2 regions of the Arthrobacter sp. 05T410 genome follow, and region 1 is predicted to be linked to the other one. Evidence: predicted binding sites of a transcription regulator. Region 1 holds the regulator's gene; the other holds the start of a gene.

Region 1 (10,389 bases):
GCTTCCTCGCGTGGGTTTTGGTGACGAACGGCGCGTAGCGGACCTTTAGGGTCAGCCCAACCACGGGCCGACCTTCGGCCACAACATCCTCCAGGACGCGCGCTGTCAGCTCCCTCACGGCGTCGTCGACCTGGGCGGGTTCGGTCAGGTCGCGCTGGAAGGTGGTCTCCCGGCTATGCCCGCGGGCAACCCACGGGGTATCGTCCACAACGCTGGCGCCGTCCCCGCGTCCGAGCTCCGCGTACCAAGGTCCCATCCTGGGGCCGAACTCCGGGACCAGGTCCCGGGGGTCGGACGCGGCTAGCTCGGCCACTGTGTTGATGCCGAGTTTGGCCAGCCTGCCCGACACCTTGGTTCCGACGCCCCAGAGCTCCTTGGTGGGCCGACTGCCCATGACGTCGAGCCAGTTCGCGGCAGTGAGACGGAAGACGCCGGCCGGCTTGCCGAAACCGGTGGCGACCTTGGCTCGTACCAGGGTGTCGCCGATGCCCACGCTGCAGTGAAGCTGCGTTCGCTCCAGGACAGCGGCCTGCACCTGCCGGGCGTAGGCTTCCGGATTCTCTGTCTCGGTGCCTACAAAAGCTTCATCCCACCCCAGCACCTGCACTGTGGCGCCGGGCTGCGCGCGCAGGGTAGCCATGACCGTTTCAGACGCCGCGAGGTAAGCCTCCTGATCGACGGGCAGGATCACAGCATCGGGCACTTTCCGGGCCGCAATGCGTAAGGGCATTCCGGAACCCACGCCGAATGCCCTCGCTTCGTAGGATGCCGTCGACACCACGGCGCGTTCCGTGGGGTCGCCCCGACCGCCGACAATGATCGGCTTGCCAGCAAGCTCCGGCCGCCGGAGCACTTCAACCGCCGCGATGAACTGGTCGAGATCGACGTGCAGCACCCATGGGATTCCGCTCACGCCACCAGTGTGCCCTAAACATCCCTAGCAAGCATCGGCCCTCCACCAAGCCTGGCCGGACTCGCCGTCGTCGACGCGCCCTCCCGTGCCCGCTGACCTGGATGCCGAAGTGCTTGGAGACCGGGTGCGAACAGCGTTGGGCGCAAAGGCCGACGATCTGGAAAGTGTCGAACTCCTGGCCCTGACGCCCTGCGCTGACCTCCCCGCAGCGGCGACGAAACGACTCCGCCTCAGCGATGGGCAGGCCAATGCACTGATACGCCTGGTGCTGCGTCCCCTCGCCCGGACCATGACAGACCCGGAGGCGAATCGGATCCGGGACGACGTCTACCTGGCCCTGCACGAGGGGCCCGTCAAGGAACTCATCGCAGGATAGTGCCTGCCGTGCCAGTTCACCATCGGGCTGCTGGCACGGCAGGCATGGAGACGCGGCCGGACCATGTCAGTGCCAGGAACCACAAGCGGACGCCATTAGGTATCAACTTTGTATCGGCCTCATATCGTTCCCGTTGCAGTTCCGGCGCCAGGGCCCAAACCCGGCTGCCGCGCCGCGCCCGTGTGCCATGCTGGAATCCGGCTGTCCCGGGATCGCCGGGCCGGTCTCCGGCCGGTGAGGGATGGGGCGGCCGTCGACGGCCGACGACGGCTACAAACGGATCATCACCCCGGAACGCGGGGCGTACGACGAAGGGACAGCGGCATCAGGAAGCGTGGAGTTCAGCAGCCATCGGCGGGGCGCGTCCGCCGCGTCGCGCTGGCGTTGGCGCTGCCTGCCGTGCTCGTCCTGTCCGGCTGCGTGGCGACGCCGCAGAGCGGCATCACGAATTCCAGCAGCCCATCAGAGCTCATTCCCGCCCCGGCGTCGGGCGCCCCCACCACGAGCGCACCGCTGGAGACTGCCCAGACGTCGAACAAGGCTCCGGTGTATTGGATCGGCCGTGGCAATGACAACGCGTTTCTCTACCGCGAGTTCCGCGACGTTCCGGATCAGGACAATCCCGTCACCCGCGCCCTGCGGGTCATGATGTCGCAGAAGCCATTGGACCCGGATTTTTTCACGCCCTGGCAAAATCCGAAGAAGCTGGCGACCTCGATTTCCGGCAAGAACGTCATCACGGTGGATGTCTCCGCTGATGCCTTCAACAGCAACGTGGATGCGGCCATGGCCGAGCGCGCCATCCAGCAGCTCGTCTACACGGCGACAGCTGCCGCGGCCAGCGCCGGCCTCATCGATGCCGGACAGCAGGTCCAGGTGGTTGTGCTGGTGGACGGTCACACCGACTACGTCGCCTTCAACCATGTCCGCCTGGGCGAGCCGACCTCCCGCAGCGCCGGGATGGTGGCACCAGTGTGGATCATTGATCCGCAGGAGGGCACGTCCGTGGCCGACGGTTCGGTCAAGATCAGCGGCCGCAGCACCGTCCAGGGCGGGAAGCTCCGCTGGGCGATCCTCAAGGTCGACGGCGACGGCGACAACGCCAAGACCGCGTATCTCAACGGCAGCGCCACCGCCTCCGCCGATGCAGCCCGGCCCGGGCTGTTCACCTTGTCCGTGAACCTCGGCCCGGGCAATTACGAGGTCCGGGTGTCCCAGGTGGACGCATCCGACAGCGCCAAGGAAGTATTCCAGGACACCCGCGGGTTCACGGTCAAGTAGCCGTCACCTCAACAAGGCATCACGTCACCTGCGGCGGCGGCTGCCGCAGGTCACCAGCGGCCGAGGATGTCGCTGGCCAGCACAGTGGCGGCGGGCCCGGCCGTGGACGAACGCAGCACATGGTGCCCCAAAAGGGCCGTAACTGCGCCGGCGTCGCAAAGCCGGGTCACCTCCCGCGGGCTGATGCCGCCTTCCGGACCCACGATCAGCAGGACCTCACGGGATCCGGCATCATCTGCCACAACATCGCCGGGCCCAACACTTTCCAGCCAGGCCTCGAGTACCTGCCGCAGCGGGCGCACGGCGTCTTCGTGCAGGATGACGGCGAGGTCTGCCGCCGTTACGGCCGCCTGCAGCCCGGCGCCGTCGACGGCGGCCCGGACCTCGGGAATCCATGCCCGGCGCGCCTGTTTGGCGGCTGCCGTCACCACCGACTGCCACTTGGCATGCGCCTTCGCGGCCCGCTCAGCCTTCCACCGCACAATGGACCGCTCGGCCTGCCAGGGAATGACGGCGTCGATGCCCAACTCGGTCGCGGTCTCGGCCGCCAGTTCATCGCGGTCGCCCTTCGCCAGGGCCTGGACCAGGACCAGCCGTGTTCCTGGCCGTGGTTCCTCAGCCAGGTCCACGCATTCGACGCTCAGCTCCCCGGCAGCGACGGCTGTCACGGTGCCGGTCAGGCGCTTGCCTGCGCCGTCCGCGATGTCGACCGCTTCGCCGACGCCGATCCGTTTGACGGTGACGGCGTGGCGGGCCTCGGTTCCCTCGAGGACGAAGGCCGAGCCGGGGACCTGCTGGTCCAGGGTGCCTGGGGCGGTGAAGAAGACCGGGTTACTCACCGCTACAGGTTACCGAGCCGGTCCCGCAGTTTGGCGAAGACGCCGCCGCTGGCCGCAAGCTTTCCTTCCGTGAGGTGCTCGCCACGGTGCTTGGCCAGCTGGCGGAGAAGTTCCTCCTGGACGTGATCGAGCTTGACCGGTGTTTCCACCTGCAGGTGCACCTTCAGATCGCCGCGGCCGTGGCCGCGCAGGTGCGTGACGCCAAGACCGCGAAGGGTGATGATCTCGCCGGACTGGGTGCCGGCCTTGACGTCGATCTCCTGCTGTCCGTCGAAGGTGTCGAGGGATATTTCGGTGCCGAGGGCGGCCGCCGTCATGGGAATGTTGAGGCTCGCGTGCAGGTCATCGCCCTCGCGCACGTAAGTGGCGTCGTTGTTGACCCTGATCTCCACGTACAGGTCCCCGGCGGGGCCGCCGGCAGGGCCGGCCTCGCCCTGGCCGGACAGCTGGATGCGGGTGCCGGTGGCCACGCCGGCCGGGACCTTGACGGTCAGCGAGCGGCGGCTGCGGATCCGGCCCTGGCCGCTGCATTCGTTGCACGGGTCCTTGATGACGGTGCCGAAGCCCTCGCAAGACCCGCAGGGGGCGGACGTCATGACCTGGCCCAGGATGGACCGCACGGCGCGCTGGACCTGACCGCTGCCGCCACAGATGTCGCAGCGGACCGGGTGGGTGCCCTCCCGGCAGCAGGATCCCTCGCAGGTGGGGCAGATGACGGCCGTGTCGACCTCGAGCTTTTTGTTCACGCCGAACACCGCATCGCGGAGGTCGATCCGGACGCTGATCAGCGCGTCCTGGCCGCGGCGGACCCGGGACGCCGGGCCGCCCTGGCCGCCACCAGCGCCGAAGAAGGTCTCGAAGATGTCCTGGAAGGCGAAGCCCTGGCCCGAGTAGCTGCCGCCGCCGAACCCGTTGTCGGTGCCGTTCTCGTTGCCGGTGGTGTCATAGACCCGGCGCTTCTGCGGATCGGAGAGGACCTCGTAGGCGTGCGTGACGGCCTTGAACCTGTCCGAGGCGTCCTCCCCGGGGTTCACGTCCGGGTGCAGGGTCCGGGCCAGTTTCCGGTAGGCCTTCTTGATCTCCTCCCCCGATGCGTCGCGGGAGACTCCAAGAACGTCGTAGTGGCTGCTCAAAGTGTGTATCTCTTCCTTGTTGTACTGCCTGTGGGGTACTGCCTGTGGGGCACTGCCTGTGGGGCAAGAAGTCGTATTCGGTCCCGGACCCGTCAGGGCCCCAGGATCCTCGAAAGGTAGCGGGCCACCGCTCGGACGGCGGCCATGGTGGTGGGATAGTCCATCCGGGTGGGCCCAAGCACTCCGACCTTGGCCGTGGCGTCCGGCCCGTAGGCGGTGGCCACGACCGAGGCCTCGGCGAGACCGTCGTAGGGGTTTTCCCGGCCGATGCTGACGGTCACGCCGCGCGGGTCTTCGGCCATTTCGCTGAGCAGGCGGAGCATGACCACCTGTTCCTCGAGGGCCTCCAGCACGGGGCCGATGCTGAGCGGGAAGTCCACATTGGAGCGGGCCAGGTTTGCGGTGCCGGCCATGACCATGCGCTCTTCACGGCTGCTCGTGGCCAGGGCCTCAAGGCCGCGGGCCAGCGCCTGGGCTGCTCCGCGCCGCGCGGGCGGGCCACCGGCAACGACGGCGGGCAGCAGCTGCGGCATCAGGCTCAGCGGCGTACCGGAGAGGCTGGCCAGAAAGCTGCTCCGCAATTCCGACAGCGCGTCGTCGGGAATGTCCTGCCCGACGTCGATCACGCGCTGCTCCACCTTGCCCGTGTCAGCGATCAGAACAGCCAGCACTTTCCTGGGCGCCAGCAGCACGAACTCAATGTGCCGCACCCGGGCGCGGCTGAGCAGCGGATACTGCACGACGGCGACCTGGTTGGTCAGGTGCGAGAGGAGCCTCACGGTCCGGTCAAGGATGTCGTCGAGGTCCTCGGATCCTTCCAGCAGCGCCTGGATGGCCCGGCGCTCGGCCTGGGACAACGGCTTCACCGCTGAGATCTGGTCGACGAACAACCGGTAGCCCTTGTCAGTGGGGATCCGGCCTGCACTCGTGTGCGGTGCCGTGATCAGGCCCTCGTCTTCCAGCGCCGCCATGTCATTTCGGATCGTGGCGCTCGAGACGCCGAGATGGTGCCGTTCGACGAGCGCTTTGGAACCAACGGGCTCACGCGAATGGACGTAGTCCTCCACGATGGCGCGCAGCACTTCGAGTTTGCGCGGTTCGCTCACGCTCCACCTCCAATCGACTGTCCCGCAGCCGGTGCCACCCCCGCGTCCGGTCCGGGTCCACAAGTGGTGCACGGACGGCCCGCCGCAGGACAAGGGTTAGCACTCGACATGCCTAAGTGCTAACCAGTCTAATATGAGTCGCCGCGTTGTTAGCATTGGATTCGCTCCAGGCGTGGCCCGCGGGAACGCGATTCCCGTCACGCCGGCGCCGAGACCGTGGCAGACGCTGCCGTTGCCGCGCCGTCGCGGTCCGGTTCCGGCCCCCGGAGAGTTCCACCGACCGCCGTACATTCCGAGTGCAAAGTAAGCGTGAAGAGATGTCGTACCAGAACTGGGGACCCCAGGACCTGTCCGCCCCCGCCAAGACCCAGCTGCCGGAAGTCCCGGTGGAACGCGGGATGGTCCTCGAGGAGGTCCAGTCCGGCTGGGTGGGCGCCGTAACCCGCGTGGAGAAGTCCGGCGGCATGCACGTGGTGGCGCTGGAGGACCGGCGGGGCAAGTCGCGGTCCTTCCGCCTCGGCTTCGGCTTCCTCTTGGACGGCCAGCCCATCCGCCTGATGCCGCCGGCCCCGAAGAAGACGGCACCGGCCGCCGGTGCCGGCCGCACGGCGTCGGGCTCGGTGCGGGTGGCGGGGCAGCGCGCACAGGTGGCCAAGGCCAGCCGCATCTGGGTGGAAGGAAAGCACGACGCCGAGCTGGTGGAGAAGGTCTGGGGCGATGACCTCCGGGTGGAGGGCATCGTCGTCGAGCCCCTGCACGGCATTGACGACCTCGCGGCCGCCGTGGCGGACTTCGGCCCGGGCCCCGGGCGGCGCCTCGGCGTGCTCGTAGACCACTTGGTGGCAGACTCCAAGGAGTCGCGGATCGCCGACGCCGTCATGGCCTCACCGGGCGCCGCAGGCAACGTCCTGATTGTGGGGCACCCCTACGTGGACGTGTGGCAGGCCATCCGGCCCTCGGTCCTGGGGATCGAGCAGTGGCCCGTGATCCCCCGCGGCACGGACTGGAAGACCGGGATCCTGATGGCTTTCGGGTGGCCCCACTCCACGAAGGAGGACATCGGCCTCGGCTGGCAGAAACTCCTAGGGGCTGTCCGCAGCTACGCTGATCTGGAGGCGTCGCTGCTTGGCCGCGTGGAAGAGGTCATTGACTTCCTCACCGTGCCCTAGTCCGCCGCGGCGGCCGCCTCTGATCTCCATTTCCTTGCCCGAGCAAGTATTCTTGAAACGGCGGCCGCGCTTCCAGCGCGGTCCCGGCTATTTCAGGCACAACCCAGGCAGCAACGCATCACCGCAATCCGAAGGGCTACACCGTGGCAGATAACGCACGCGAACACACGGGCAATCAGGCTGGCCATGGCCAGCCCCCGTACCATGGCGTTCCGGCAAACGCGCTGCCGCTGACGGCCAGCGAGGACCGCCAGTGGGCCACGCTCGCGCACTTCGGCGGCATCCTGGGCTGCGTGCCGTCGCTGCTGATCTACCTCATCTTCAAGGACCGCGGCCCGTTCACGGCACAGGAATCCAAGGAAGCCCTCAATTTCACGCTGCCGCCGACCCTGGCCGCGGTGCTGGCCAATCTGCTGGTCTTCATCCCGGTGGTGGGCAACCTCTTCGCCGTGCTCGCCACGGTGATCTGGATCGCCGTGACGTGCTTCTCGGTGGCGGCAGGCATCCACGTCAACCGCGGCCAGCCGCACCGCTACGAATTCAACCTGCGCTGGATCAAATAGCCGGCCCGGACCCAAGCACGAGAGCCGGCCGCCGCCCGTCAGGGGCAGCGGCCGGCTCTGTTTTGTGCGGCAGGGTGTTGTGGCCGCTGATGCGGGCAGCCAAGTCGTGGAAGTTTTGCCGGGCAGACTAGTCCGGCAGGATCCTGCGGACGACGGCGTCGGCCAGCAGCCGGCCCTTAAGGGTGAGAATGAGCCGGCCTTTGAAAGCCGCCGCGGGGTCCACGAGGCCGTCCGCGATCAGCCCCGCCACAGCGTGCCTGCCGGTGTCCCCCAGGCCGCCGAGGCTTGGGATGTCGAGCCCGGAATTGAGCCGGGCCTCGAGCATGACCCGTTCCACGTTGCGGGTTTCAGAGTCCAGCGTTTCGCGTCCGGCGGCGGGTGAGGCGCCGGCGCCGAGGCGGTTGGCGTAGGCGGTGGGGTGCTTGACGTTCCACCAGCGGACACCGCCCACGTGCGAGTGTGCCCCGGGCCCGATGCCCCACCAGTCGTCCCCACGCCAGTAAGCGAGGTTGTGCCGGCAGGCCTGTTCGGGGGTGCGGGACCAGTTGCTGACCTCGTACCAGTTGAGCCCGGCGGCGGAAATCAGTTCGTCGGCGAGTTCGTATTTGGCGGCGTGGTCGTCGTCGTCGATTTCCGGCACTTCGCCACGGCGGATCTGCGCGGCAAGCTTGGTGCCGTCTTCAACGATCAGGGCATAGGCGCTGATGTGGTCGGGGGCGTAGGACAGTGCGGTCTCGAGCGAGTAGCGCCAGTCCTCCAACGACTCCCCCGGCGTCCCGTAAATGAGGTCGAGGCTGACCGAGAGCCCGGCATTACGCGCCCACTGCACCACCTCGGGCACCCGGCTGGGCGTGTGGGTGCGGTCCAGGACCTTCAGGACGTGCGGCACGGCCGACTGCATGCCAAACGAAACGCGGGTGAACCCGGCGTCGGCCAGCAGCTGCAGGGATGCGGGCGTGACGGAATCGGGGTTTGCCTCGGTGGTCACCTCGGCGCCGGGCTGCAGTCCCCAGGCGTCGATCGCGGCGCTGAGTATGCGCGCCAGGTCCTCCGCCGGCAGCAGGGTGGGGGTGCCGCCGCCGAAGAAGACCGTGCTGAGGGGGCGGCCGGGCAGGCCGCTGCCCTTCAGGACCGCGGCGGCGAACTCCACTTCCGCGATCGCGGTGGCGGCGTAGGCGTCCTGGGAGGCCCCGCCACCCAGCTCCGTGGCGGTGTAGGTGTTGAAATCGCAGTACCCGCAGCGGACCGCGCAGAACGGGATGTGCACGTACAGCCCGAATGCGCGCTGATCGGCGCCGTCGCCCGCCTGGGCGGGCAGCAGCCCGTCCGCCGGCGCCGGGTCGCCGAGGGGAAGAACGCTAGGCACGGGCCCGGCCTGCCGATACTGCAGCAACAATCATTACCTGCACCGTTACTTCTTGGCCTTGTCCTTGGACTCGTCCGTTGTCAGCGCGGCGATGAAAGCCTCCTGCGGCACCTCGACGCGGCCCACCATCTTCATGCGCTTCTTGCCTTCCTTCTGCTTTTCCAGCAGCTTGCGCTTTCGGGTGATGTCACCGCCGTAGCACTTGGCAAGGACGTCCTTGCGGATGGCGCGGATGCTTTCGCGGGCGATGATCCTGGAGCCGATGGCGGCCTGGATAGGCACCTCGAACTGCTGGCGCGGGATGAGTTCGCGCAGCTTGCCGGTCATCATCACGCCGTAGGCGTAGGCCTTGTCGCGGTGGGTGATGGCGGAGAACGCATCAACCTGTTCGCCCTGGAGCATGATGTCCACCTTGACCAGGTCGGCCACCTGCTCGCCGTCGGCCTTCCAGTCCAGTGACCCGTAGCCGCGGGTCTTGGATTTGAGGATGTCGAAGAAATCGAAGACGATTTCGGCCAGCGGCAGGCGGTAGCGGATTTCCACCCGGTCCTCGGAGAGGTAGTCCATGCCGCCCATGACGCCGCGCCGGCTCTGGCACAGCTCCATGATGGCGCCGACAAACTCGTTCGGCGCAAGGATGGTGGCGGACACCATCGGCTCACGGACCTCAGCGATCTTGCCGGTGGGGTATTCGCTGGGGTTGGTGACGTGGACGACCTTCTTGTCCTCCAGCGTGACCTCGTATTCCACGTTGGGCGCGGTGGAAATGAGGTCCAGGTTGTATTCGCGTTCGAGCCGCTCGCGGGTGATTTCCAGGTGCAGCAGGCCCAGGAATCCCACCCGGAAGCCGAAGCCCAGCGCGGCGGACGTTTCGGGCTCGTACACCAGTGCGGCGTCGTTGAGCATCAGCTTCTCCAGCGCATCGCGGAGCACCGGATAGTCCGTGCCATCGAGCGGATACAGGCCGGAGAAGACCATCGGCTTGGCGTCAGCGTAGCCGGGGAGGGACTCGGTGGCGGGCTTGGCCAGGTTGGTGACGGTGTCGCCCACCTTGGACAGGCGGACGTCCTTCACACCGGTGATGAGGTAGCCGACCTCGCCGACGCCAAGGCCCTTGGAGGGGGTGGGTTCCGGGGAGCTCACACCAATCTCAAGGAGCTCGTGCGTGGCACGGGTGGACATCATCTGGATGCGTTCACGCGGGTGCAGCATGCCGTCGACGACGCGGACGTAGGTGACCACACCGCGGTAGGTGTCGTAGACCGAGTCGAAGATCATGGCCCGGGCGGGGGCGTTCGGGTCGCCCACCGGTGCCGGCAGGTCGCGGACGATCTTGTCCAGCAGAACCTCGACGCCCATGCCGGTCTTGCCGGAGACGCGGAGCACGTCGTCGGGGTCGCCGCCGATCAGGTTGGCGAGTTCCGCCGCGTATTTCTCGGGCTGGGCTGCCGGGAGGTCGATCTTGTTCAGGACCGGGATGATGGTGAGGTTGTTTTCCATCGCCAGGTAGAGGTTGGCGAGAGTCTGGGCCTCGATGCCCTGGGCCGCGTCCACCAGCAGGATCGCGCCTTCGCAGGCCGCGAGCGAGCGGGAGACCTCGTACGTGAAGTCGACGTGCCCGGGGGTGTCGATCATGTTCAGCG
Region 2 (9,958 bases), on a different contig from region 1:
GTGCCGAACCCGGGACCCTGCCGGACGGCCACGCCCTGCTGGTACGCCGTGGCCGCTGCCCGGGCGCGGACGTCCGCCGCCTCGTTGAGCTCGTGCCCCGCGTGGCCCCGCACCCATTCGAAGGTGTACTTGCGGCCCACGAGCGCCTGGTCGATGTCCTTGAGGAGGTCCACGTTCAGCACCGGCTTGCCGTCGGCTTTGCGCCAGCCCTTGCGTTTCCACCCGGGCATCCACTTGGTCACGGCGTTGATGACGTACTGGCTGTCGCAGAGGATCAGCAGGTCTTCCCCGGGCATGTGCGCCGTTGCCCGGAACAGGTCCAGCACCGCCATCAGTTCGCCCTGGTTGTTCGTGCCGTGGGGCCACCCCCCGGCCCGCCAGCAGTCGTCATTCACGTACCAGGCCCAGCCGGCCGGGCCAGGATTTCCTAAGGCCGAACCGTCGGCCGCTGCTGTAATCGTCACTGACCTATCCTGCCAGAACCCGCCGACGCCCACCGACGCTCCCTTGGACAGGGGCAGCGCTTAACCGGCGACGGCGGCCCCACCCGAAGGTGGGACCGCCGTCGTCGAACAGCCGGTGATGGCTGGCGCGGGTGGTTAGAAACCGCCCATGCCGCCCATGCCGCCCATGTCGTCGCCGCCGCCCATCGGGGCGCCACCCTTCTCGGGCTTGTCGGCTACAACGGCCTCGGTGGTGAGGAAGAGGCCGGCGATGGAAGCCGCGTTCTGCAGGGCAGAGCGGGTTACCTTGACCGGGTCGTTGATGCCGGCGGCCAGCAGGTCGACGTACTCGCCGGTGGCGGCGTTGAGGCCGTGGCCTGCGGGCAGGCCGCGGACCTTGTCCACGACGACGCCGGGCTCGAGGCCGGCGTTGAAGGCGATCTGCTTCAGCGGGGCGTCGATGGCAACGCGGACGATGTTCGCGCCGGTTGCTTCGTCACCGGAGAGCTGCAGGTTCGCGAATGCCTTGGCGCCGGCCTGGATCAGGGCAACGCCACCGCCGGCGACGATGCCCTCTTCGACAGCAGCCTTGGCGTTGCGGACGGCGTCCTCAATGCGGTGCTTGCGTTCCTTGAGCTCGACCTCGGTTGCGGCGCCGGCCTTGATGACTGCAACGCCGCCGGCCAGCTTGGCCAGGCGCTCCTGCAGCTTCTCGCGGTCGTAGTCGGAATCGGAGTTCTCGATCTCGGCGCGGATCTGGGACACGCGGCCGGCGATCTGGTCGGCGTCGCCTGCACCCTCGACGATCGTGGTCTCGTCCTTGGTGACAACAACCTTACGGGCCTTGCCAAGGAGTTCGAGTCCGGCGGTCTCAAGCTTGAGGCCGACTTCCTCGGAGATGACCTGGCCACCGGTGAGGATGGCGATGTCGGCCAGCTGCGCCTTGCGGCGGTCGCCGAAGCCCGGAGCCTTGACGGCGACGGACTTGAAGGTGCCGCGGATCTTGTTGACGATCAGGGTGGCCAGGGCCTCGCCCTCGATGTCTTCGGCAATGATCAGCAGCGGCTTGTTGGACTGCATGACCTTTTCCAGGACAGCAACCAGTTCCTTGACGTTGGAGATCTTGGAGTTGACGATCAGGATGTACGGATCCTCAAGGACCGTTTCCTGGCGCTCAGCGTCGGTGACGAAGTAGGCGGAGATGTAGCCCTTGTCGAAGCGCATGCCTTCGGTCAGCTCCAGCTCGAGGCCGAACGTGTTCGACTCCTCGACGGTGATGACGCCTTCCTTGCCGACCTTGTCGAGGGCTTCGGCGATCAGGGCGCCGATCTCGTTGTCGCCGGCGGAGATGGACGCGGTGGCGGCGATCTCTTCCTTGGTCTCGATTTCCTTGGCGGAGGCCAGGAGCTCGACGGTGACCGCGTCAACAGCCTTCTCGATGCCGCGCTTGAGGGACAGCGGGTCAGCGCCGGCCGCTACGTTGCGCAGGCCTTCCTTGACCAGGGCCTGTGCCAGCACGGTTGCCGTGGTGGTGCCGTCGCCTGCGACGTCATCCGTCTTCTTGGCAACTTCCTTGACCAGCTCGGCGCCGATCTTTTCGTAGGGATCGTCCAGCTCGATCTCCTTGGCGATGGAAACACCATCGTTGGTGATCGTGGGGGCGCCCCACTTCTTTTCGAGGACGACGTTGCGTCCCCGCGGGCCGAGGGTGACCTTGACGGCGTCGGCGAGGATGTTCAGGCCCCGCTCAAGACCGCGGCGTGCCTCTTCATCAAATGCAATGATCTTGGCCATAACGGCAGTAGTCCTTTCGGGACAGTCGTTAAGAATGAACCTTCGCTGTGGTGCCCGCGACGGACGATCCCAACCCCGCGGCCTCTGTATGCCGCCGGGTCCGGGATCTCACCCCAGCAAGGTGTTTCTTTAGCTCCTGGACCGGCTGCCCCACTTCGCGGCCGGGCGGACCGGGCGTCGTGTTAGCAGTCAGTGCGCTGGAGTGCTAAATCAATAATTAGCACTCCCCCGGGGAGAGTGCAAGCAGTGGCAGGCCGGAACCGGCCACCACGCGGGCACAATACGCTACGAGCGATCAGCCGCCGCTGCTGCTCGCGGCTTCTGTGCCGTCCACCGTGGGCAGGTTGTCCTCGCCGTAGGTCGAAACCATGTAGTTCGCTTCGGTGATGTCGCCGTGGGCATCAAAGTTGATCCGTCCGGACTGGCCGTCGTAGTCCGGCCGCTGGCCTGCCCGGAGGACGCCGACGCAGTCTTTGTAGCTCGTGCATGACTCGCTGGGCGGCTGGCTGCCGCCGGCCCCGGTTCCGCCTGCTGCCGGGGTTCCGCCGGAGACCGCGACGAGGGACGCCGCGATGGAAGTGCCGGCGTCGTCCTCTGCGGCGGCGGCGGCGACGGCGGCCAGGACGACGGCGTCGTACGTCTCGGCGGCGAACACCATGTCCTTCAGCCCGGGATCAACGGCCACGAGGTCCGCCTGAAAGGCGGCGGAGGGAAACACGCCGGGCAGGATCCCGCGTGCACCCTCGAGCGCCCGGGCGCCCAGGCCAGAGCCGTACTTGCTGACTGCTCCGTCACTGAGGACCAGCTTCTTGCCGGCGAGGCCGGCGTTGTTCAGCTCGGCGATGGCGCCCTGTGCGCCGTCGCGCGAGACCAGGATGACGGCGTCGGGGTTGGCGGCCTTAGCGGCGGCGACAGCCTGCTGAGCCTGGCCGGGGGTGAACTCCGAGTCCGCCACGACCTCCAGTCCGGACTGTTTCGCCGCGCCGCCGACGGCGGCGGCGACGTCTTTGCCGTAGTCGCCTTCCTCATGCAGGACCGCCAGGGTCCTGGCGCCGCCGTCTTTGACCAGTTTGGCGAGGACGGATGCCTGGGCGATGTCGGCGGCCGAGGTGCGGAAATAGTAGCCGCCGCTCTTGTAGTTGCTGAGCGCGGCGGCGGTGTTGGCCGGGGAGATCACGGCTACCTTGGCGTTGGCGAGCACGTCGATGGCGGCCGGGGCACGGCTGGAATCGGTCGGGCCGATCACGACGTCGGCCTTGGCGGCAACCAGCGCTTTCGCCTGGGCGGCGGTGTCCGTGCTGATGGTTTCCGGCAGCAGCTCCACCGGTTTGCCTTTGTGCCCGCCGGCAGCGTTGATCTCCTTGACGGCAAGTTTGGCCGCCGCGAGCTCGGAGGCGTTGAGGAAGTTCTGCTTGCCCGTGTTGTCCAGGATCAGGCCGATGCGCAGGATGCCGTCACCGCTGGCGTCGGCGCTGGCCACGCGGGCACTGCCCGCGGGGCCCAGGCAGCCCGTCAGGGCCAGGGCCGCTACTGTGCCCGCCGCCAGGGCGCGGCCCAGCGGCAAATGTCCTCCGCGGCGCCCGGCCGCGTTCCTTGGGGCGTTCGTGACGGCAGCCAGTACCACTAGGCGGGCCGGACGCTTTCGGCCTGCGGGCCCTTTTCGCCCTCGCCGACTTCCAGTTCCACCCGCTGGCCCTCGTCCAGGGCGCGGTAGCCTTCCCCGACGATCGCTGACCAGTGCACGAAGACGTCGTTCTCGGAACCGTCCACGGCGATGAAGCCGTAGCCCTTTTCGGCGTTGAACCATTTGACGGTTCCCAGTGCCATGGTGTCCACACTTTCAGCTAGCTTGCGTGCGGCCCACCTCGATGTGCGCCGCGGACTGCGAAGAGAAATCCGCAGATACTGTACCCACAGCGTCCCCCAGGAACGCCGGCGGCGGGCAGGGCCGCCGCCTAATAGTTATTGAGGCGTAACCGGATTGGCTACTGGTAGCCGGGGCCGAGAACGACGACAAGGGGCATGTTGAACTCGGCAGAGTCCACGAGGGTGTCGACGCCGAGGAGGGCTCCGAGTGCCTCCGCATTGTCCTTCTGCTCGACGCCGCTGTAGAAGATCACCGACGTCTGTTGCGGGACACCGCCCCAGTTGCCTGTCTCGCCCAGGACCCAGCCGTCGGAGGTGACGGTGCCGCCGACGCGGGTGGCGAGGCCGGCGGTGGTGGTCGCGTTGTAGATCGTCACCGGCTGCGTCTTGTCGACGGCGGCGGCTGTGGCGCTCGGCGTAGCTGACGGCGAAGCCGCCGGCGCGGCGGCGGCGTCCGTGCCGGCCGGCTCCGGGCTCGTCGGCGTGGGACTGGGGCTCATGGTGCTCGTGGCGGACGGGCTGCTGCTGGCAGATGCGGACGCGCTGCCACCGGCCGTCACGGCCGCGGCCTGGCCTGCGGAGAAGCCGAGCTTCGGCAGGATCAGGAAGGCCACCAGGCCGATGGCCAGGGCTACGCAGCCAGCCGCCAGGATCGGCGCCAGGCTCCGCCGCCGCGATGCCGCGACGGCCCGGTGGACTCCCTGCCGGGTAGAGGTCTCCGGGACCCGATCAAATTCATCCCGAGCGTATTTGGTCATGGTAAAACGACGTCCTTGCTGATTTCATACGGGGTGCCCGAGGCCGGAACGGACGCAACAGGACGTGCGCATCCGGCTGCTCGTGACGCGACTTTACGAATCTGTTCCCAGACGACGGGCAGTGCGGGCACGTTGGCGTGATGTACGTAGTCTACGCAATCTCTTGACCAGCATGGGATCGTGGGCCAGCGCATCCTCGGTATCGATGAGGGCATTGAGGATCTGGTAGTAGTGCGTGGCGGACAGATCGAACAGCTCGCGGATGGCCTGTTCCTTGGCCCCGGCGTACTTCCACCATTGCCGCTCCAAGGCCAGCATCTGCTGGTCGCGGGCGCTCAGCGCAGACTCCGCGGACACCCCGTCCGGGCCCGCGCCGGCGGTTGGGAATCCGGCAGAATCCCCCGCGAGCACGTGCTCTTGCGCTGTTTCGGCCACGACACACTCCTGGTTGATTCCGAAAAACCTGGCTGGTATCCGTTAAAAAGTCAGTCCCAATGCTACGGCCGAATGACAGGGTTGTCATTCGGGCGGGCGCAGAAACGGGCCTTAGCTGGGGAAGAATGGGTGCTGTGTTTGATGCCGAGTTTGACCCCGCCAGTGAATCCGACGCGCTGTTCGAGCTGGAGCCCGCAGCCGCGGACACCCTTAGCTTCGCGGACCTGGCACGCAGGCCGCTGGACGCGCTGGTTGCTCCGGACTGGGCGGGACCGCTGGCGACGGTGGAGGCGCAGTTGCGCGAAGCCCTCGCCTTTGTCGCGGGCGAAGTGGCCGCCGGGCACGGCGTACTGCCCTCGCCGGCAAACCTGCTGCGGGCTTTCCGGCAGCCCCTGGCCGGCGTCCGCGTGCTGGTGGTGGGCCAGGACCCGTATCCGACGCCGGGGCACGCCGTGGGGTTGTCCTTCGCCGTGGACGGCGCCACCCGGCCGATCCCCCGCAGCCTGGCAAACATCTACAAGGAACTTCAAGCCGATCTCGGCTTCCCCCCGCGCGTCCACGGGGACCTCAGCCACTGGGCGGACCAAGGCGTACTGCTGCTCAACAGGGTGCTCAGCGTCCGTGCCGGCGCGGCGGGCTCGCACCGGAACAAGGGCTGGGAGGCCGTGACGGCGGCGGCCATCCGGGCAGTCGCCGGCCGCTCGTCCGTATCCGGTGCGGGCCATGCCCCTCTGGTGGCGATCCTGTGGGGCAAGGATGCCGAGTCCGTGCGGCCGCTGATGGGGTCCGCCGCCGTGATCGCCAGCGCCCACCCCAGCCCGCTCTCGGCCTCGCGCGGCTTCTTCGGGTCCCGGCCGTTCAGCCGGGCCAACGCCCTGCTGCTGGAACAAGGCAGCGGGACGGTCGACTGGGAGCTTCCGCCGTTGCCGTAACAGGCCTCCGCGCAAAGCCCCCGCCGGGGGTTCTTGGTTAGGCTTAGCTGCATGACATCCGTCCCCGCAGCCACCACCGCCACCCGGAATTCGCGCCCCCAGACCGATCTGACGGTCCTGCGCAGGGAGCAGCTCTCCCCGCACATGGTCCGGATCATCGCCGGGGGCCCTGGCTTCGCCGGGTTCGTCAACAACGACTATGTGGACCGGTACGTCAAGATCGTCTTTCCGCAACCCGGCGTCGAATACCCGGATCCGCTGGATTTGTGGGCCATCCGGGAAACCATGCCGCGCAGTCAGTGGCCGCATACCCGGACCTACACGGTCCGCTGGGTGGACCCGGCGGCGCAGGAACTGGCCATTGACTTTGTGATCCACGGCGACGAGGGGCTCGCCGGCCCTTGGGCGGCCTCGGCCCAGCCCGGCGATCGCCTGACTTTCACCGGCCCCGGCGGCGGGTACAACCCGGACCCGGCCGCGGACTGGTACCTGTTTGCCGGCGATGAATCAGCGTTGCCGGCCATCGGCGCGGCGATCGAATCCCTGCCGGAAGATGCCCGCGGCCTCGCCCTGCTCGAAGTGGACAGCGACGCCGACGTCCAGGCCATCGCCGGGCCGGCCGGCGTCGAATTGCGCTGGCTGCTGCGCGGCGGCGCACCCGCCGGTGAGAGCGAACTGCTGGTCACCGCGGTGCGCGACGCCGAGTGGCCCGAGGGCCGGGTGCAGGTCTTTGCCCACGGCGAGCGGGGCTACATGAAGGGCCTCCGGGACGTGTTCTACGTGCAGCGCGGGCTGGAGCGGGCCCAGGTGTCCCTCTCGGGCTACTGGGCCAAGGGCCGGGTGGAGGACGACTTCCAGGCGGAGAAGAAGCTGCCGATAGGCAAGATCTAGCGGGGCAAGATCTAACGGCGCAAGATCTGGCGGCGCGAGATTAGGCGGCGCGAGATTTTGCGCTGCGGAGTTTCCCCACCTTTGCCACCACGACGCCGGGACACGCCGGCGCGGCGGGCTGACATGCCGTCGCGTCCCGGCAAAAGTGGGGAAACCCGGCGCCTTAGGGGAGCCGGACGGGCATTCCTCGCAAGATCTAGCGGCGGCGGGCCCTGCGCCGTTCGTTGCTCGCCAGGCTCCGCGTCAGGGGCCGCGCCAGGGTGTCGCCGAGCACGATGCCGGCAGCGACACCGAGCACGATGGCTCCGGCGTTGAGCATGCCGCCGGCGCCCATGAGAATCTCCGATTCCTCGATGGTCAATACATACATCGACCGGAATATAGTGAGTCCGGGGAGCAGAATCAGCGCGGCGGGAACGGCCACCACCAGCTGCGGGGCGCCCATCCGGAGGGCCACGACGCGGGCCAGCAGGCCGATCACCACGGCAGCGAGGGCCGGGGCGAAGCGGGATCCGATGCCCAGGGCGTCGCCGCCGATGAGGACCAGGTAGCCCACCACCCCCACGGCCGCCGTCGGCAGCAGCAGCTTCCAGCTGGTCTGTTCGGTGATGCCGATCATCAGCACCGCGATGGCGATCAGGATGACCACGGCCCACCACGGATACGCCGGAGGGAATGTTTCGGTGACATTGATCGCCTCCATGCCGGTCATATCCCCGACTACGAAGCCGACGGCAATGCCGGCAACGAGCGCGCCGAAGGTCAGCATGGTGGAGAGGAAACGGCCGGCCGCCGTGACGGGGAAGCCGTTGATCGCGTCCTGCACCGAGGAGACGAGCCGGCCGGTCGGCAGTAGCAGCAGGATTCCGCCGACCACCACGATGGCCGGCGGTATCTGGATTCCTACCATGCCGCCGAAACGCCATAACAGCAGGGCGATGAAGGTGACCAGGAAGGAACACGAGGCGGTGACGAAGAAGTCAGGTGTGCGCCACCGCCCTAGCTGCCTGGCCAGCAGGCTCACCAGCAGGTTGGAGACGAAAGCGACCGCAGAGGCTCCGAGGTCGCCGCCGAGAACACCGACGAAGACGGCCGAGAACACGCCGAATGCCACGGTGACCATCCAGCGCGGGAATGGCTTGGAACTGTGGGTGATGTCCTCAAGCCGTCGCACAGCCTCCTCACGTCCCACGCCGCCGGAGACGATGTCCGTGACGAGCTGGTGCACCTTGGCCAAGCCCGCGTAGTTGTTGGTCCAGGACCGCACGACACGAAGCAACGTGATGGGCGTCTGGTCCTTCGGGGCATAGTTGATGGCCACCGACTGGTTGGTGATGTCCACTTCGATGTTCTTCAGTCCCAGGGCGGCCGTGATGGCGATGATGCTGGTCTCAACTTCCAGGGCTCCGGCGCCGTAACGGAACATCGATTCCGCCAGATGCAAGGCAAAGTCGATCGTCTTGCGGGCCGAGGCGTCGACGCCGCCGACCTGGATCATCGGGTTCGCATAGGGGCTGCCGGCGAGCCGGTCAACGATGCTCATGGGCGCCGTCGGCGGGTTCTCGCCCTGTACCAACCTGCGCAACATGCGCTTCGCGGCGGCGTTCTGGCGCACCTCCACCGGCGACATCGGCTGCGTTCGGGGCAGGCCGTCCGTGGGCGGCCTGCGGTGGCCGCTGTATCCGTTATTCATTCCGGCCTCCTCACTGTCCTCGTCGGCTGTTTAGTAAAACTGCTGGCCCGTGCGCCGGGTGTAGACCTGGCGGGCCACGCGCTCCCCCGCCATCATCCAGGCCTTGTACTTCAGCGGGCTCAGGACCTGGTCATAGCAGCCGACAAAGTCGGTCACGGTTTTGCTGAAGCTGGTCTTGAACAGGCCCAGGCCATGGAACGGGTTTGAGGTGTCCTTGAGCTTGTCGCTCGGCGGCGTGCCGCAGAAGTCGTATTCGGTGCAGCCAAGGTCCTTGACCTGGTTGATTGCGGTCCACTGCACCAGGTGCGAGTCGCCGTACTGGCCACGCTTCTGCAGGGAGCCGCCGTCCTTGTACGTTCCCTTGCGGCCGTAGTTGATCACGAATGCGCCCACCGAGGGCACCCCGTTTTCGTACACGAAGAGCAGCCTGCCCTGATCCCGCTTCAGAAAGTTGGTCCAGAACTGGCGGTAGTACTCGTACTCGCGCACCCGGACCTGGGACTTGGCTTCCACCGTGGTGGTCATCAGGGCATACATGGCCCGGAAGTTCTCTTCCGTGGGCTCGACGTTGTGGACTTCCACGCCCTCGCGGATGGCGCGGCGCACGGCGTTGCGGCCCCGGGAGTGCAGGTTGCGCAGCAGCTGGTTTTCCTCGGGCGCAATATCGAGCAGCGCCGTGGAGTCGTTCGGCTGCAGGTTGTGGGTCTTGACCAGTCCGGCGGCCTCAAGGATCCGCGCGGCGTCGTCGGACAAGACAACATCCGGTTCGATCTTGATCGCGAAGACGCCCAGCTTGGCCCTTTTGACGAAGTCCGCGTTCGCCGCGACGATCCCGGGGATGTCCTCGACCGACGCCACGTCGGGTCCCTTGATCAGGTACCAGAGCTTGCCGAGGACCGGAAAGGACTTCTCCAGGATCAGGTTGTAGCTCGTGTAATCGGCCGACTCGTACACCAGGTGCAAGGGCTTCCAGCCAAAGTGCTGTTTGACCTCGGCGAAGGCTTCCGATTGCAGGAGATTGCCGCCGTTGGGGTTCGCCGTGACGTGGGCATCCCAGTTGGCAATCTCTTCGGCAGAGGCAAAACGGGCAGTGAATTCTCGCAAGGGTGCGGTATCCAATCATTGCGGTACGAGCTTCGGCGGCAT

What was found. The regulator HrcA, encoded in region 1, represses chaperone genes, less so after heat shock. The targets are predictions, from matches to a motif close to TTNGCACTCGNNNNNNNCGAGTGCNAA.
Region 2: groL (chaperonin GroEL) is a predicted target of HrcA. The motif match lies at 2,420-2,446, and genes of this name have one in related genera.

The regions. Positions count from the first base shown of each region.
Region 1 is NZ_JBFTLP010000001.1:63,253-73,641, reverse strand. It holds gene AC1DFR_RS00315 (DNA polymerase IV) at 1-913, opposite strand, end outside; gene AC1DFR_RS00310 (hypothetical protein) at 1,038-1,289, shown strand; gene AC1DFR_RS00305 (GerMN domain-containing protein) at 1,689-2,570, shown strand; gene AC1DFR_RS00300 (16S rRNA (uracil(1498)-N(3))-methyltransferase) at 2,621-3,409, opposite strand; gene dnaJ (molecular chaperone DnaJ) at 3,412-4,542, opposite strand; gene hrcA (heat-inducible transcriptional repressor HrcA) at 4,635-5,648, opposite strand; gene AC1DFR_RS00285 (DUF3097 domain-containing protein) at 5,966-6,817, shown strand; gene AC1DFR_RS00280 (DUF4870 domain-containing protein) at 6,961-7,380, shown strand; gene hemW (radical SAM family heme chaperone HemW) at 7,508-8,746, opposite strand; gene lepA (translation elongation factor 4) at 8,792-10,389, opposite strand, start outside.
Region 2 is NZ_JBFTLP010000008.1:788-10,745, reverse strand. It holds gene AC1DFR_RS12465 (RNase H family protein) at 1-464, opposite strand, end outside; gene groL (chaperonin GroEL) at 600-2,237, opposite strand; gene AC1DFR_RS12455 (ABC transporter substrate-binding protein) at 2,533-3,801, opposite strand; gene AC1DFR_RS12450 (cold-shock protein) at 3,861-4,064, opposite strand; gene AC1DFR_RS12445 (LytR C-terminal domain-containing protein) at 4,223-4,861, opposite strand; gene AC1DFR_RS12440 (DUF3263 domain-containing protein) at 4,955-5,218, opposite strand; gene AC1DFR_RS12435 (uracil-DNA glycosylase) at 5,422-6,228, shown strand; gene AC1DFR_RS12430 (siderophore-interacting protein) at 6,280-7,119, shown strand; gene AC1DFR_RS12425 (threonine/serine exporter family protein) at 7,316-8,812, opposite strand; gene AC1DFR_RS12420 (lipid II:glycine glycyltransferase FemX) at 8,843-9,916, opposite strand.